3 regions of the Pseudomonas sp. HP_12 genome follow, and region 2 is predicted to be linked to each of the others. Evidence: predicted binding sites of a transcription regulator. Region 2 holds the regulator's gene; each other region holds the start of a gene.
What was found. The regulator sigma-54, encoded in region 2, starts transcription at its own class of promoters, with help from an activator protein. The targets are predictions, from matches to a motif close to ANTGGCATNNANNTTGCTNT.
Positions count from the first base shown of each region.

Region 1: the regulator sigma-54 is predicted to act here: its motif matches at 2,534-2,553, upstream of ACYASU_RS14845 (circularly permuted type 2 ATP-grasp protein).
Region 3: the regulator sigma-54 is predicted to act here: its motif matches at 2,541-2,560, upstream of nirB (nitrite reductase large subunit NirB).

Region 1 covers NZ_JBTOQG010000021.1:24,165-28,337, reverse strand. Annotated here, with positions in the region: gene ACYASU_RS14855 (transglutaminase family protein) at 1-122, opposite strand, end outside; gene ACYASU_RS14850 (alpha-E domain-containing protein) at 119-1,078, opposite strand; gene ACYASU_RS14845 (circularly permuted type 2 ATP-grasp protein) at 1,091-2,500, opposite strand; gene ACYASU_RS14840 (ribonuclease E inhibitor RraB) at 2,955-3,293, opposite strand; gene ACYASU_RS14835 (hypothetical protein) at 3,543-3,779, opposite strand; gene ACYASU_RS14830 (LTA synthase family protein) at 3,948-4,173, opposite strand, start outside.
Region 2 covers NZ_JBTOQG010000023.1:204,102-208,274, forward strand. Annotated here, with positions in the region: gene rapZ (RNase adapter RapZ) at 1-790, opposite strand, end outside; gene ptsN (PTS IIA-like nitrogen regulatory protein PtsN) at 793-1,257, opposite strand; gene hpf (ribosome hibernation-promoting factor, HPF/YfiA family) at 1,270-1,578, opposite strand; gene ACYASU_RS16230 (RNA polymerase factor sigma-54) at 1,655-3,148, opposite strand; gene lptB (LPS export ABC transporter ATP-binding protein) at 3,337-4,062, opposite strand; gene lptA (lipopolysaccharide transport periplasmic protein LptA) at 4,062-4,173, opposite strand, start outside.
Region 3 covers NZ_JBTOQG010000037.1:5,696-9,868, reverse strand. Annotated here, with positions in the region: gene nirB (nitrite reductase large subunit NirB) at 1-2,324, opposite strand, end outside; gene ACYASU_RS20295 (molybdopterin-dependent oxidoreductase) at 2,917-4,173, shown strand, end outside.

The sequences.
Region 1 (4,173 bases), on a different contig from region 2:
AACTGCCAGCTCAACACCTGCTGGCGCTCGCTGTCGTGGGGGGTCAGACGCAAATACTGGATGCTGGCGCGGACCTGATCGTCGTAGTGATAGGTGGTCTCGTGGCTAATTGAGAGTCTCATGCAGCCTCCAGGTAAGAAGTGTGAATGACGCTACCCAGTTGGGCCAGAAGTGGAATGAATTCGTTCAACCACTCATGCAGGCCTTCATCGAGGATCTCGTCGATGCCGGTGTAGCGCAGGCGAGCGTCCAGCTCGGCGGCCAGACGCTGGGCGGGACGGCCATTGGCCCCGGGCAGACTGGCGAGAATGATGTCCAGCTCCTCCAGACACGCACGCAATGAGCGCGGAATGTCCGCACGCAACAGCAGCAATTCGGCGACCTGACGGGCACCCGGTGCATCGCGATAAACCTCCGTGTACGCCTCGAATGACGACAACGCGCGCAACAGCGCACTCCATTGATAGTAGCCAGCGGCGGAACTGTCTGCCGCCGCGTTGGCGGACGGGCCGCGCAGTTCGAGCATTTCATAACGCGCATCGAGCATGCGCAGGGTGTTGTCGGCGCGCTCGATGAACGTCCCCAGACGAATAAAACGGAACGCGTCGTTGCGCATGATGGTGCCGTAAGTCGCGCCGCGGAACAGGTGCGAACGCTCCTTGACCCACTCACAGAAACGGCTCATGCCGTAGCGGCTCAAACCCTGCTCGGCGATGCCGCGAATTTCCAGGTACGTGGCGTTGATGTTTTCCCACATGTCCGCAGTAATGCGCCCACGCACCGCATGGGCACTGGCCCGCGCCGCACCCAGGCAACTGAAAATGCTTGCCGGGTTTTCGGCGTCCAGCGCGAAAAAGTGCAGCAAGCGCTCGGCGTGCAGGTCGCCGTGGCGCTCCAGGTAATCGTCCAGGGTTCCGGTGATCAGCAGGGGCATGGCGATTTCATTCAGGCCATCCCCGCGTCCGTCCTGGGGCATAAGCGACAGCGAATAACTGACGTCGAGCATCCGCGCGAGGTTCTCGGCGCGCTCCAGGTACCGCGACATCCAATATAAATCCGAGGCAGTTCTACTTAGCATTGGCAGGCATCCTTAATCCTCGACCACCCAGGTGTCCTTGGTTCCGCCACCCTGCGACGAGTTCACCACCAGCGAGCCTTCGCGCAAGGCAACACGCGTGAGACCACCGGGCACTACACGGGTTTCGCGGCCAGCCAAGACGAACGGGCGAAGGTCGATGTGGCGCGGGGCGATGCCGTTCTCGACGAAGGTCGGACAGGTCGACAGGCACAAGGTCGGTTGCGCGATATACGCGTGGGGCTTGGCTTTGAGCCGCGCCCGGAACGACTCGATTTCGGCAGCGGTGGCAGCGGGGCCCACGAGCATGCCGTAACCGCCGGAGCCCTGGGTTTCCTTGACCACCAGATCGCCCAGATTGGCGAGCACGTGGGACAGCTCTTCGGGCTTGCGGCACTGCCAGGTCGGCACGTTCTTGAGGATCGGTTCTTCGTCGAGGTAGAAACGGATCATGTCGGTGACGAAGGGGTAGACCGACTTGTCGTCAGCCACGCCGGTGCCGATGGCATTGGCCAGCACCACATTGCCCGACCGGTACGCCGCCAGCAGGCCCGGCACGCCGAGCATCGAATCCGGATTGAACGCCAGCGGATCGAGAAACGCGTCGTCGAGCCGGCGGTAAATCACGTCGACCGCTTTCGGGCCGTCGGTGGTGCGCATGAACACGCGGTCATCGCGCACGAACAGGTCAGCGCCTTCTACCAGTTCGACGCCCATTTCCCGGGCCAGAAACGCGTGCTCGAAAAACGCGCTGTTGAAGCGCCCGGGGGTCAGCACGACGACGCTGGGGTTATCCAGCGGGCTCGAGCTTTTCAGGGTGTCCAGCAACAGGTTCGGGTAGTGATCGATCGGCGCGATGCGTTGCGCGGCAAACAGTTCGGGGAACAGCCGCATCATCATCTTGCGGTCTTCGAGCATATAGCTCACGCCGCTTGGCGTGCGCAGGTTGTCTTCGAGCACGTAATACGTGCCGTCGCCGTCACGCACCAGATCGACGCCGGAGATGTGCGAATACAGGTCGCGATGCAGATTCAGGCCCTGCATCGCCAACTGGTATTGCTCGTTGGCAAGGACCTGTTCGGCAGGAATGATCCCGGCCTTGATGATGCGCTGATCGTGATAGAGGTCAGCGAGAAACATGTTCAGCGCCTTGACGCGCTGAATGCAGCCGCGCTCCACCACCCGCCATTCGCTGGCCGGAATGCTCCGCGGAATGGTGTCGAAGGGGATCAGCCGCTCGGTGCCCTGCTCGTCGCCGTACAGCGTGAATGTGATCCCGGCGCGATGAAACAATAAATCGGCCTCACGCCGACGCTGAGCGAGCAACTCAGGCGGCGCTTCCCCCAACCAGCGGGCGAATTCCCGATAATGCGGACGAACTATGCCGCCCGCATCGTACATCTCGTCATAAAAGGTGCGGATCATGCCGTACTCCTTGTCACCATGGACACCAGAGCCTTCGCAAGGCCCGTGCCATCGGCATAAACGCTTTAATATCAATGGGTTGAATTAAACAGCCGGAGCGTCCGCACCATTCCTGTGCACGATGCGCCCTAACCCGTTCCCCGACGCTTCATGGCGAAGCGTCGTTCACTTTGAAAATCTATCGCTGGCATAGCGACAGTTCATTTCCGTCCGGTTCAGGGGCTGAGCATAATCGCCCCATACCGCAGACCAACCCGCCAGGTCACACAAGGCGATTGGCTCGAAACCTTATTGGCAACGCCACCCGATATTCCCTTTCCGCCGCTCCCAAGAGAGCGGCTTTTTTTTGCCTGTGATTCAGCTCGGTGCATCTCCCGCTCCACACTTGGTCATGGAGGCGGGAGACAATTTCCAACGATCGGCGCCTCGCTTCGGCGCATGACGGTTGATCAGCTCAATGAAGGCGCTTGAGCTCCTGTTTGACGCCCCAGCCTTCAACCTCCCCGTCCAGACCGAAAATTGCCGTCTGGAAATCCTGCTCGAAGTCGCCTATCCCGTCGTACGTTGCGTACATCAACTTGCTCAGTTCCAGGTGCCAGGCACCGTCTTCCAGTGCATTGAGCTGGACATTCACTGACTCGCCACGAAATTTTTCCGCAGCCTGACGCGCCCGGTCCTCATCCGGAAAGGTGGCATAGAACTCGATGGGGTGAATGCGTGCGAAGTCGAAACCGCCTTCTTTCATGCAGCGCAGAACATGGCTGCTGATGTCTTCTTGATAGGCTGTGCTCATGAAACGTCCTCCTATGCAACGATAGATAGAGTTTCAACTATCCCGAAACACCCCTCGATGGCGAGGCGTGTAACGGCAGGTCATCTGCCGCCCGGGACTCAAGCATGTCGCTGACAAGGCCGGTGCGTTTTACAAAACGGGCATACGTACGCGAGCGGACTCGGGTAGATGCATCACCGACCTCGATCGCAGAGTACGCCCATTGCCAGTGCGTTGCCAATTGGCAGGATGGCGGGCAATGCAGGCTTCTTACGAAGCCTCGATGATGGAGATGATCTGTACCGCGTTCTGCTCTTTGAGTGTCTTCACGGTGGGCTCCGCAGTGCGACCGTCGAGGTCGTTCAGATCAAGATCACTGGCGACCGGAAACAGGATCGGGCGGAGTTGCTGCGCAGCCTCTTCTTCACTGGGACGGTGATCGGATTCAAGATCGAGGGTTTGCTGCACACCGTCTTTGTCCAGAAACGAAATAGTCCACACTTTCATCAATGTCTCCTCAGTAAAGGCCTGACAACGGCCTGATGATCTTGACCCTTGCAGCGCAACGACGTTCAACCCGAATCGTCAGCGCACAGCTGACGTTGGCAGCCTGAAGCCGAGGATTCGCAGGCAAAAAAAACGCCCCGGTCTCGGGGCGTTTTCATCAGGCTGCGGTCATTGTGGCTTGGCGTCTTTGACCCCTGCCGTGTTGTCCAGCAGGCTCTTGGTCGCGGTCTGCAGGAAGCTGTCGAGCTTCTTGCGCAACTCAGCGACGTCCGGCGCATTCGGCATCAGCTCGGCATGGGGCTTGGTGCCCAACTCGTAGCTGTAGACCTTCGGCTCCATTTCCTTGGGTTCGATCAGGATCCGGTTGCCGGTGACCAGCGCCACGGTCTGCTCG
Region 2 (4,173 bases):
CGGTCAGGTAGACGGAGCGGTGGTGTCCGCCGGTGCAGCCAATGGCAATAGTAACGTAGGCGCGGTTGCTGGCGGCGAAGCGCGGCAACCACTTATTGAGGTACGAAAAGATGTCCTGGAACATTTCTTCGACGTCCGGTTGAGCCGCGAGGTAATCGGCAACCGGCTTGTCGAGGCCGGACTGCTCGCGCAGCTCGGGCTTCCAGTACGGATTCGGCAGGCAGCGCACGTCGAACACCAGGTCGGCGTCCACGGGCATGCCGCGCTTGAAGCCGAAGGATTCGATGAGGAAGGCAGTGCCCGGCTCGGGTTTGTTCAGCAGGCGCAGTTTGAGAATGTCGCGCAGCTGGTAGAGATTCAGGTGCGTGGTGTCGACCGTCAGATCAGCCAAGTCGATGATCGGACCGAGCAGGGTTTTTTCGTCACGAATCGCTTCGGCCAGCGAGCGGGTTGCCGTGCTCAGCGGGTGACGACGGCGGGTCTCTGAAAAGCGCTTTAGCAGGGTGGCTTCATCGGCGTCGAGAAACAGCACGTCGCACTGGATGTGCCGGGCCCGAACTTCGGCGAGCATGCGCGGGAATCGCGTCAGGTGACTGGGCAGATTGCGCGCGTCGATCGAGACCGCCAGCAGGGGCTCAGCCAGTTCGGTGTTGATCAGCGCGCGCTCCGCCAGCTCTGGAAGCAGGCCGGCGGGCAGATTGTCGACGCAGTAGAAACCGCTGTCTTCAAGGACATCGAGGGCCGTGCTCTTGCCGGAGCCGGAGCGGCCGCTGACGATGATCATCCGCATGATCAGTGACCGTTCTGGACGTCGAGCACGACGCTGTAGAGCTCTTCGTCGGTTTTGGCACCGCGCAGGCGCTTACGCACATCATCACGGTCGAGCATGCTGGCGATCTGGCGCAGCAATTCAAGGTGAGCATCGGTGGCCGCTTCCGGGACCAGCAGCACAAACAGCAGGTCAACCGGTGCGCCGTCGATGGCGTCGAAATCGATGGGTTTTTCCAGATGCAGTACGGCGCTGACAGGCGTTGAGCAGCCCTTCAGGCGGCAGTGAGGAATGGCGATGCCATTGCCGAATCCGGTGGAGCCGAGCTTTTCACGGGCAATCAGGCTCTCAAACACGACCTGCTCATCCAGATCGGGCACTTGCTTCCCGATCATGCTGGCGATGTATTGGAGTACGGCTTTTTTGCTGCCGCCTGGCACGTTCACGAGTGAACGGCCAGGGGTCAGGATATTTTCAAGTCGGATCATGGGTGGGGAGTGTCAGCGAGCAGTCGCGCCTTGCAGCAGACTTTGCTGTTTTTCCTTATGTTTTTTGAGTTGGCGGTCAAGCTTGTCGGCAAGCAGGTCAATGGCTGCGTACATGTCGTCGTGTTCGGCGTTGGCAACCACTTCAGCGCCAGGAACGTGCAAGGTGGCTTCGATTTTCTGCTTGAGCTTCTCGACCTCCATGGTGACCTGCACATTCGTGATCTTGTCAAAGTGGCGTTCCAATCGGGCGAGTTTCTCGCCGATGTAGGTACGCAGAGGTTCAGTCACTTCCAGCTGGTGTCCACTGATGTTGACTTGCATACAGCTTCTCCTTCGTTGCCAGTGCATTAAGAGGCAGGCGTAATGCCTGCCACTGGAACGCTTTGACGTGTGACCTTTACATCAGTCGCTTGCGTTCGCTGGACGGCGAGATCCCAAGGGATTCGCGGTACTTGGCGACTGTGCGACGGGCCACTTGAATGCCTTGTGCTTCCAGTAAACCAGCGATCTTGCTGTCACTCAACGGCTTTTTCTGATTTTCCGCAGCGACCAGTTTTTTGATGATCGCGCGAATCGCCGTGGACGAGCATTCGCCGCCTTCGGAGGTGCTGACGTGGCTGGAAAAGAAATATTTGAGTTCGTAGATCCCGCGCGGGGTGTGCATGAACTTCTGCGTGGTCACCCGGGAGATCGTCGATTCGTGCATGCCGACCGCTTCCGCGATGTCATGCAGAACGAGGGGCTTCATGGCCTCGTCACCGTACTCGAGGAAGCCTCGCTGGTGTTCGACGATTTGCGTGGCCACCTTCATCAGCGTCTCGTTGCGGCTCTGCAGGCTCTTGATGAACCAGCGAGCTTCCTGCAGCTGATTGCGCATGAACGTGTTGTCGGCACTGGTATCGGCGCGACGCACAAAACCGGCGTACTGCGGATTGACCCGCAGACGCGGCACGGATTCCTGGTTCAGCTCCACCAGCCAGCGCTCGTTGTCCTTGCGCACGATGACGTCAGGCACGACGTATTCGGCTTCGCTGGACTCGATCTGCGAGCCGGGGCGCGGATTGAGGCTCTGGACCAGTTCGATGACCTGACGCAGGTCGTCTTCCTTGAGCTTCATGCGGCGCATCAGTTGCGCGTAGTCGCGGCTGCCGAGCAGATCGATGTAGTCACTGACCAGCTTCTGCGCTTCCGCCAGCCACTTGGTTTTGGCGGGCAGCTGGCGAAGCTGCAGCAGCAGGCATTCACTCAGGTTGCGAGCGCCGATGCCGGCAGGCTCGAACTGCTGAATGCGGTGCAGAACGGCTTCGATTTCGTCCAGCTCGATATCGAGCTCAGGGTCGAAGGCGTCGAGCATTTCTTCGAGTGTTTCGTCGAGGTAGCCCTGATTGTTGATGCAGTCGATCAGCGTCACGGCGATCAGGCGATCGGTGTCCGACATTGGCGCCAGGTTGAGTTGCCACAGCAGGTGGCTTTGCAGGCTCTCGCCAACGGAGGTGCGGGTGGTGAAATCCCACTCGTCATCGTCGTTGCTGGGCAGGCTGCTGGCACTGGTCTGATAGACGTCTTCCCACGCGGTGTCGACGGGCAGCTCGTTGGGAATGCGCTCGTTCCAGTCGCCGTCCTCCAGATTGTCGACGGTAGGCGCCGATTCCTGGTAGGTGGGTTCCTGAACATCAGCGTTGGGCTTTTGCTCTACGTTATCCGCCAAGGGGTCGGCGTTGTCGAAATCGTCGCCTTCCTCCTGCCGTTCCAGCATCGGGTTCGACTCCAGCGCTTCCTGAATCTCCTGTTGGAGATCCAGCGTCGACAACTGAAGCAATCGGATTGCCTGTTGCAGCTGAGGTGTCATCGTCAGCTGCTGGCCCATTCTCAAGACTAGCGAAGGTTTCATGGCAGGGCTTAACACCTTATTCGCCGGCGCACTGCGCGCCATTTACTAGCAGGGCGCCGAGGGCGCCAACTTAAGCAAATTATATGCCTGAAGCTGGAGGGTTTGCCTAGAGTGTGATGACAATTAAAAAACGAGGTTGGCGATGGCGCACATTGCGGGAGCCGCACAACCTCATGTCATCACTGCGGTTACAGGCGGAACTCGTGACCCAGATACACTTCCTTGACCAACTGGTTGGCCAGGATGGATTCGGCGTCGCCTTCGGCAATCAGCTGTCCATCGTTGACGATGTAAGCGGTTTCGCAGATATCCAGCGTCTCACGCACATTGTGGTCGGTGATCAGCACGCCGATCCCTTTGGCCTTGAGGTGGTGAATGATCTGCTTGATGTCGCCTACGGAAATAGGGTCAACACCGGCGAAGGGTTCGTCGAGGAGAATGAATTTCGGCGAAGTGGCGAGGGCGCGTGCGATTTCCACACGGCGACGTTCACCGCCCGACAGGCTCATGCCCAGATTGTCGCGAATGTGGGTGATGTGAAATTCCTGCAGCAGGCTTTCCAGCTCCTTGCGGCGGGCAGCGCGATCGAGCTCCTTGCGGGTCTCCAGGATCGCCATGATGTTGTCCGAGACGGAGAGCTTGCGGAAGATCGACGCTTCCTGTGGCAGGTAGCCAATACCGGCGCGTGCACGGCCGTGCATCGGCTGATGGCTGACGTCCTGGTCGTCGATCAGGACGCGACCCTGATCCGCTTGAACCAGGCCGACGATCATGTAGAAACAGGTGGTCTTGCCGGCGCCGTTGGGGCCAAGCAGGCCGACGATCTGGCCACTCTCGATGGACAGGCTGACGTCACGTACGACCTGGCGGCTTTTATAGGCCTTGGCCAGGTGCTGGGCTTTCAGCGTCGCCATTACTGGGCCTTCTGCTGGTCGGTTTTCTTTTTCGGCTGGATGACCATGTCGATACGAGGGCGTGGTGCGGTGACCTTGGTGCCATTGGCACGACCGGCGTTCACGACCTGC
Region 3 (4,173 bases), on a different contig from region 2:
ATCACCACCGCTTTCAGAAAATCCAGCCCGCCTTCAAGGGACTCGCGCCAGACCGAGGTCCGCTGCAACTTGTCAGCGGTGCGGATGTAAAACATCAGCACGCGGTCGATGTAACGAATCAGTGTCTCGTCGTCCAGATCGGTGGCGAACAGCTCGGCGTGGCGCGGGCGCATGCCGCCATTGCCGCACACGTACAGATTCCAGCCGTTCTCCGTGGCAATCACGCCAATGTCCTTGCTCTGGGCTTCAGCGCATTCACGGGTGCAGCCGGACACCGCGAACTTCAGCTTGTGCGGCGAGCGCAGGCCTTTGTAGCGGTCCTCGATATTCAGCGCCATTTGCACGCTGTCCTGAACGCCGTAACGGCACCAGGTGCTGCCGACGCAGGACTTCACCGTTCGCGTCGATTTGCCGTAGGCATGACCGGTCTCGAAGCCGGCGGCGATAAGCTCGGCCCAGATGTCCGGCAGCTCGTGCAACTGCGCGCCGAACAGGTCGATGCGCTGGCCGCCGGTGATCTTGGTGTACAGGTCATATTTCTTCGCGACCGCGCCGATGGCGATCAGGCCGTCCGCAGTGATCTCGCCCGCCGGGATGCGCGGCACCACCGAATACGTGCCGTTCTTCTGCATGTTGGCCATGAAGGTGTCGTTGGTGTCCTGCAGCGGCACCAGCGACGGGTCCATGATCGGCCGGTTCCAGCACGAGGCGAGAATCGAGCCGACGGTAGGCTTGCAAATGTCGCAACCCAGATGACCTTTGCCGTGGCGGGCAAGCATCTCGTCGAAGCTTTCGATGTTTTCCACGCGGGCGAAGGCGTACAGCTCCTGCCGCGTAAAGGCGAAGTGCTCGCACAGACTTTTATCGACGGCCACGCCCCGGGCAATGAGTTCGTGCTCGAACACGCTTTTCAGCAGCGCTGTACAGCCGCCGCATCCGGTGGCTGCTTTGGTGCAGGCCTTGAGCCCGGCAAGATCGGTGCAGCCGCCATCGATGGCCGAGCAGATCGAGGCTTTGCTGACGTTGTGGCACGAACAAATAGTCGCCGTGGCGGGCAGGGCATCGGCACCCAACGTCGGCGCGCCGTCGCTGTGGGGCAGGATCAGGCTCGATGGATCGGCGGGCAGCTTGATGCCGTTCTGGGCGTATTGCAGCAGGGTGTCGTAATAGCTGTTGTCACCCACCAGCACCGCGCCGAGCACTTTTTTGCCATCGGCCGACACCACCAGGCGGCGATAACTGCCGCTGGCCTCGTCGATAAACCGGTAACTGCGCGCACCCGCCAACGCACCATGGGCATCGCCGATGGAGCCGACATCGACGCCCAGCAGTTTGAGTTTGGTCGACATATCCGCGCCGAAGAACGGCTCGGCGTCCAGGTTGCACAGCTGCGCCGCGACATTGCGCGCCATCTGATAACCCGGGGCGACGAGGCCGAAGACGCTGCCGTTCCAGGCGGCGCACTCGCCGATGGCAAAAATGTCGGCGTCGCTGGTGCGGCAATGTTCGTCGATGGCGATGCCGCCGCGCGGGCCCAGTTCCAGCTCACATTGGCGGGCGAGGGCGTCCTGGGGGCGTATGCCGGCGGAGAAGACGATCAGGTCGGTTTCGAGGAATTCATCGCCGGCGAAATTCATCCGGTAGCGGTATTCCTCACCCGCGCTGATGGATTGCGTCGCGCGAGACAGATGCACGCCCACGCCCAGTGCTTCGATGCGCGCCTTCAGCGCTGCGCCGCCGTGGTCATCCAGCTGCACCGGCATCAAGCGCGGCGCGAATTCCACCACGTGGGCTTCCAGGCCAAGGGACTTCAGCGCGTTGGCCGCTTCCAGTCCCAGCAGCCCGCCGCCGACCACCACGCCGCGTTTCGCCTGGCGGGCGGCGGCGCGGATGGTGTCGAGGTCGTCCAGGGTGCGGTAGACCAGCCGCGAATGGCCTTCGGCGCCTTCGATGGGCGGCACGAAAGGGTAGGAACCCGTCGCCAGCACCAGCTTGTCGTAACCGAAGCGGCCCTTGGCGGTGATCACTTCGCGCCGCGCCCGGTCGATTTCCAGCACCGGCACACCGAGGTGCAGCGCAAGCCCGGTCTGCTCATATAAAGAAGCAGCGCTCATCGCCAGTGACTCGGCGTCGCGACCGCCAAAGTATTCGGACAGGTGCACGCGGTCGTAGGCGCGCTGGCCTTCTTCACCGAATACATGAATGCAATAGCGATCGAGGGCGCCGGCGGCGATGAGCTGCTCGACACAGTGGTGACCCACCATGCCATTGCCGATAACGATCAGGGTTTTGACGTCGTTGAGTGGGGCGACTGTGGTGGTCATATCGAGTCCCGGCCAAGGCCAATCAGGTTTTTCGAAAGCAAAAAAAAGGCGCCCGGAACCTCTCGGTTCCAGGCGCCTTTGCCTGTTCTTTATGGGTTGCCGCGCGACCACAGTGTCGACGTCAACCTGGTGAGCCCGATGCCGTGGACGGCTGGCGGTCCGCGTTGACCGGCCAGGGCTGCCAACCGCGTGTTCAGGCTGGACTTGATAAGGGATGTAGCAATGGCTGTGCCAGTGGAGAATGTCCACGGGTCGGATACGTTTCGTTCCGGCCAGACGCGTACGTTTGACGGGCAGAAGCGTGATCGCAAGCCGATCTCATCACCCTCGAGAGCAGACGGTTCCGGCTCGAAAAGGGTGCGATTTACCCTGGTGCGCCCCACGGTGAAGCTCAGCGTCCATTCATCACATCAGCAAAATCCACTGAAAACCTCCGCTGCACGTCCCTCGGCCACGCTGGCCTGCCGTTTGCAACACCGTGCCCACAGGCAATCAACGCCGATTGCCATATTCACGACAAAGGCGCCGTGTGCTCTCCGTTTTTCAACGGCTGAGAACAGGGCGTCTTTTTTTTGCTTTCAGGAAACGGAATATGGCGAGCAACAGCGTAAAGAGCGTGTGTCCTTATTGCGGCGTTGGCTGCGGCATCGTCATGCAGGTCGAGGACAACCGGGTCATCAAGGTGGTTGGCGACAAGACCCACCCGAGCAATTTCGGCCGCCTGTGCACCAAAGGCACCACCTGTGGCCAGGCGATTGCCGAGTCGGGGCGGATGGAGTCGGCGTACATCCGCCATCAGCGCAGCCACGAGCCGGTGCGCGCTGACATGGACGCCGCTATCAGCGAAACCGCCCGGCGCTTGCGTGGAATTCTGGACCGCGACGGCCCCGGCGCACTCGCGTTTTACGTCTCAGGCCAGATGTCCCTGGAGGCGCAATACCTGGCCAACAAACTCGCCAAGGGCTTCGTGGGCACGGCCAATATCGAGTCCAACTCGCGGCTGTGCATGGCCAGCGCGGGCAGTGGCTACAAGCTTTCATTGGGCGCGGACGGGCCGCCGGGCTCTTACGATGACTTTGACAAAGCCGACCTGTTTTTCGTGATTGGCGCCAACATGGCTGACTGTCACCCGATCCTGTTCCTGCGCATGATGGACCGGGTCAAGGCCGGGGCGAAGCTGATCGTTGTCGATCCCCGGCGCAGCGCCACCGCCGACAAGGCCGGGCTGTTCCTGCAAATCAGGCCGGGCACCGACCTCGCGCTGCTCAATGGCCTGTTGCACTTGCTGGTGGAGAACGGCGACATCGACGCCGATTTCATCGCCTCGTTCACCCAGGGCTGGGACGTCATGCCCGAGTTCCTCGCCGAGTACACGCCGGCTTATGTCGCGCAGGTCACCGGCCTGGCCGAAGCCGACATCCGTCAGGCGGCGCGGATGATCGGCGCGGCGCCCGAGTGGATGAGCTGCTGGACCATGGGCCTGAATCAGAGCACCCACGGCACCTGGAACACCAATGCGCTGTGCAACCTGCATCTGGCGACCGGGGCAATTTGTCGGCCCGGTAGTGGTCCGTTTTCCCTGACCGGCCAGCCGAATGCCATGGGCGGAAGGGAAATGGGCTACATGGGCCCCGGACTTCCCGGACAGCGCTCGGTGTTGGTGGACGCCGACCGCCGCTTCATCGAAGACCTCTGGAACATCCCGCACGACAGCATCCCGCATCAGCCCGGCGGCGGCACCATCGACCTGTTCGAGCAGATGCGCGACGGCGTGATCAAGGCCTGCTGGATCATCTGCACCAACCCGGTGGCCAGTGTGGCCAACCGCACTTCGGTCATCGACGCCCTG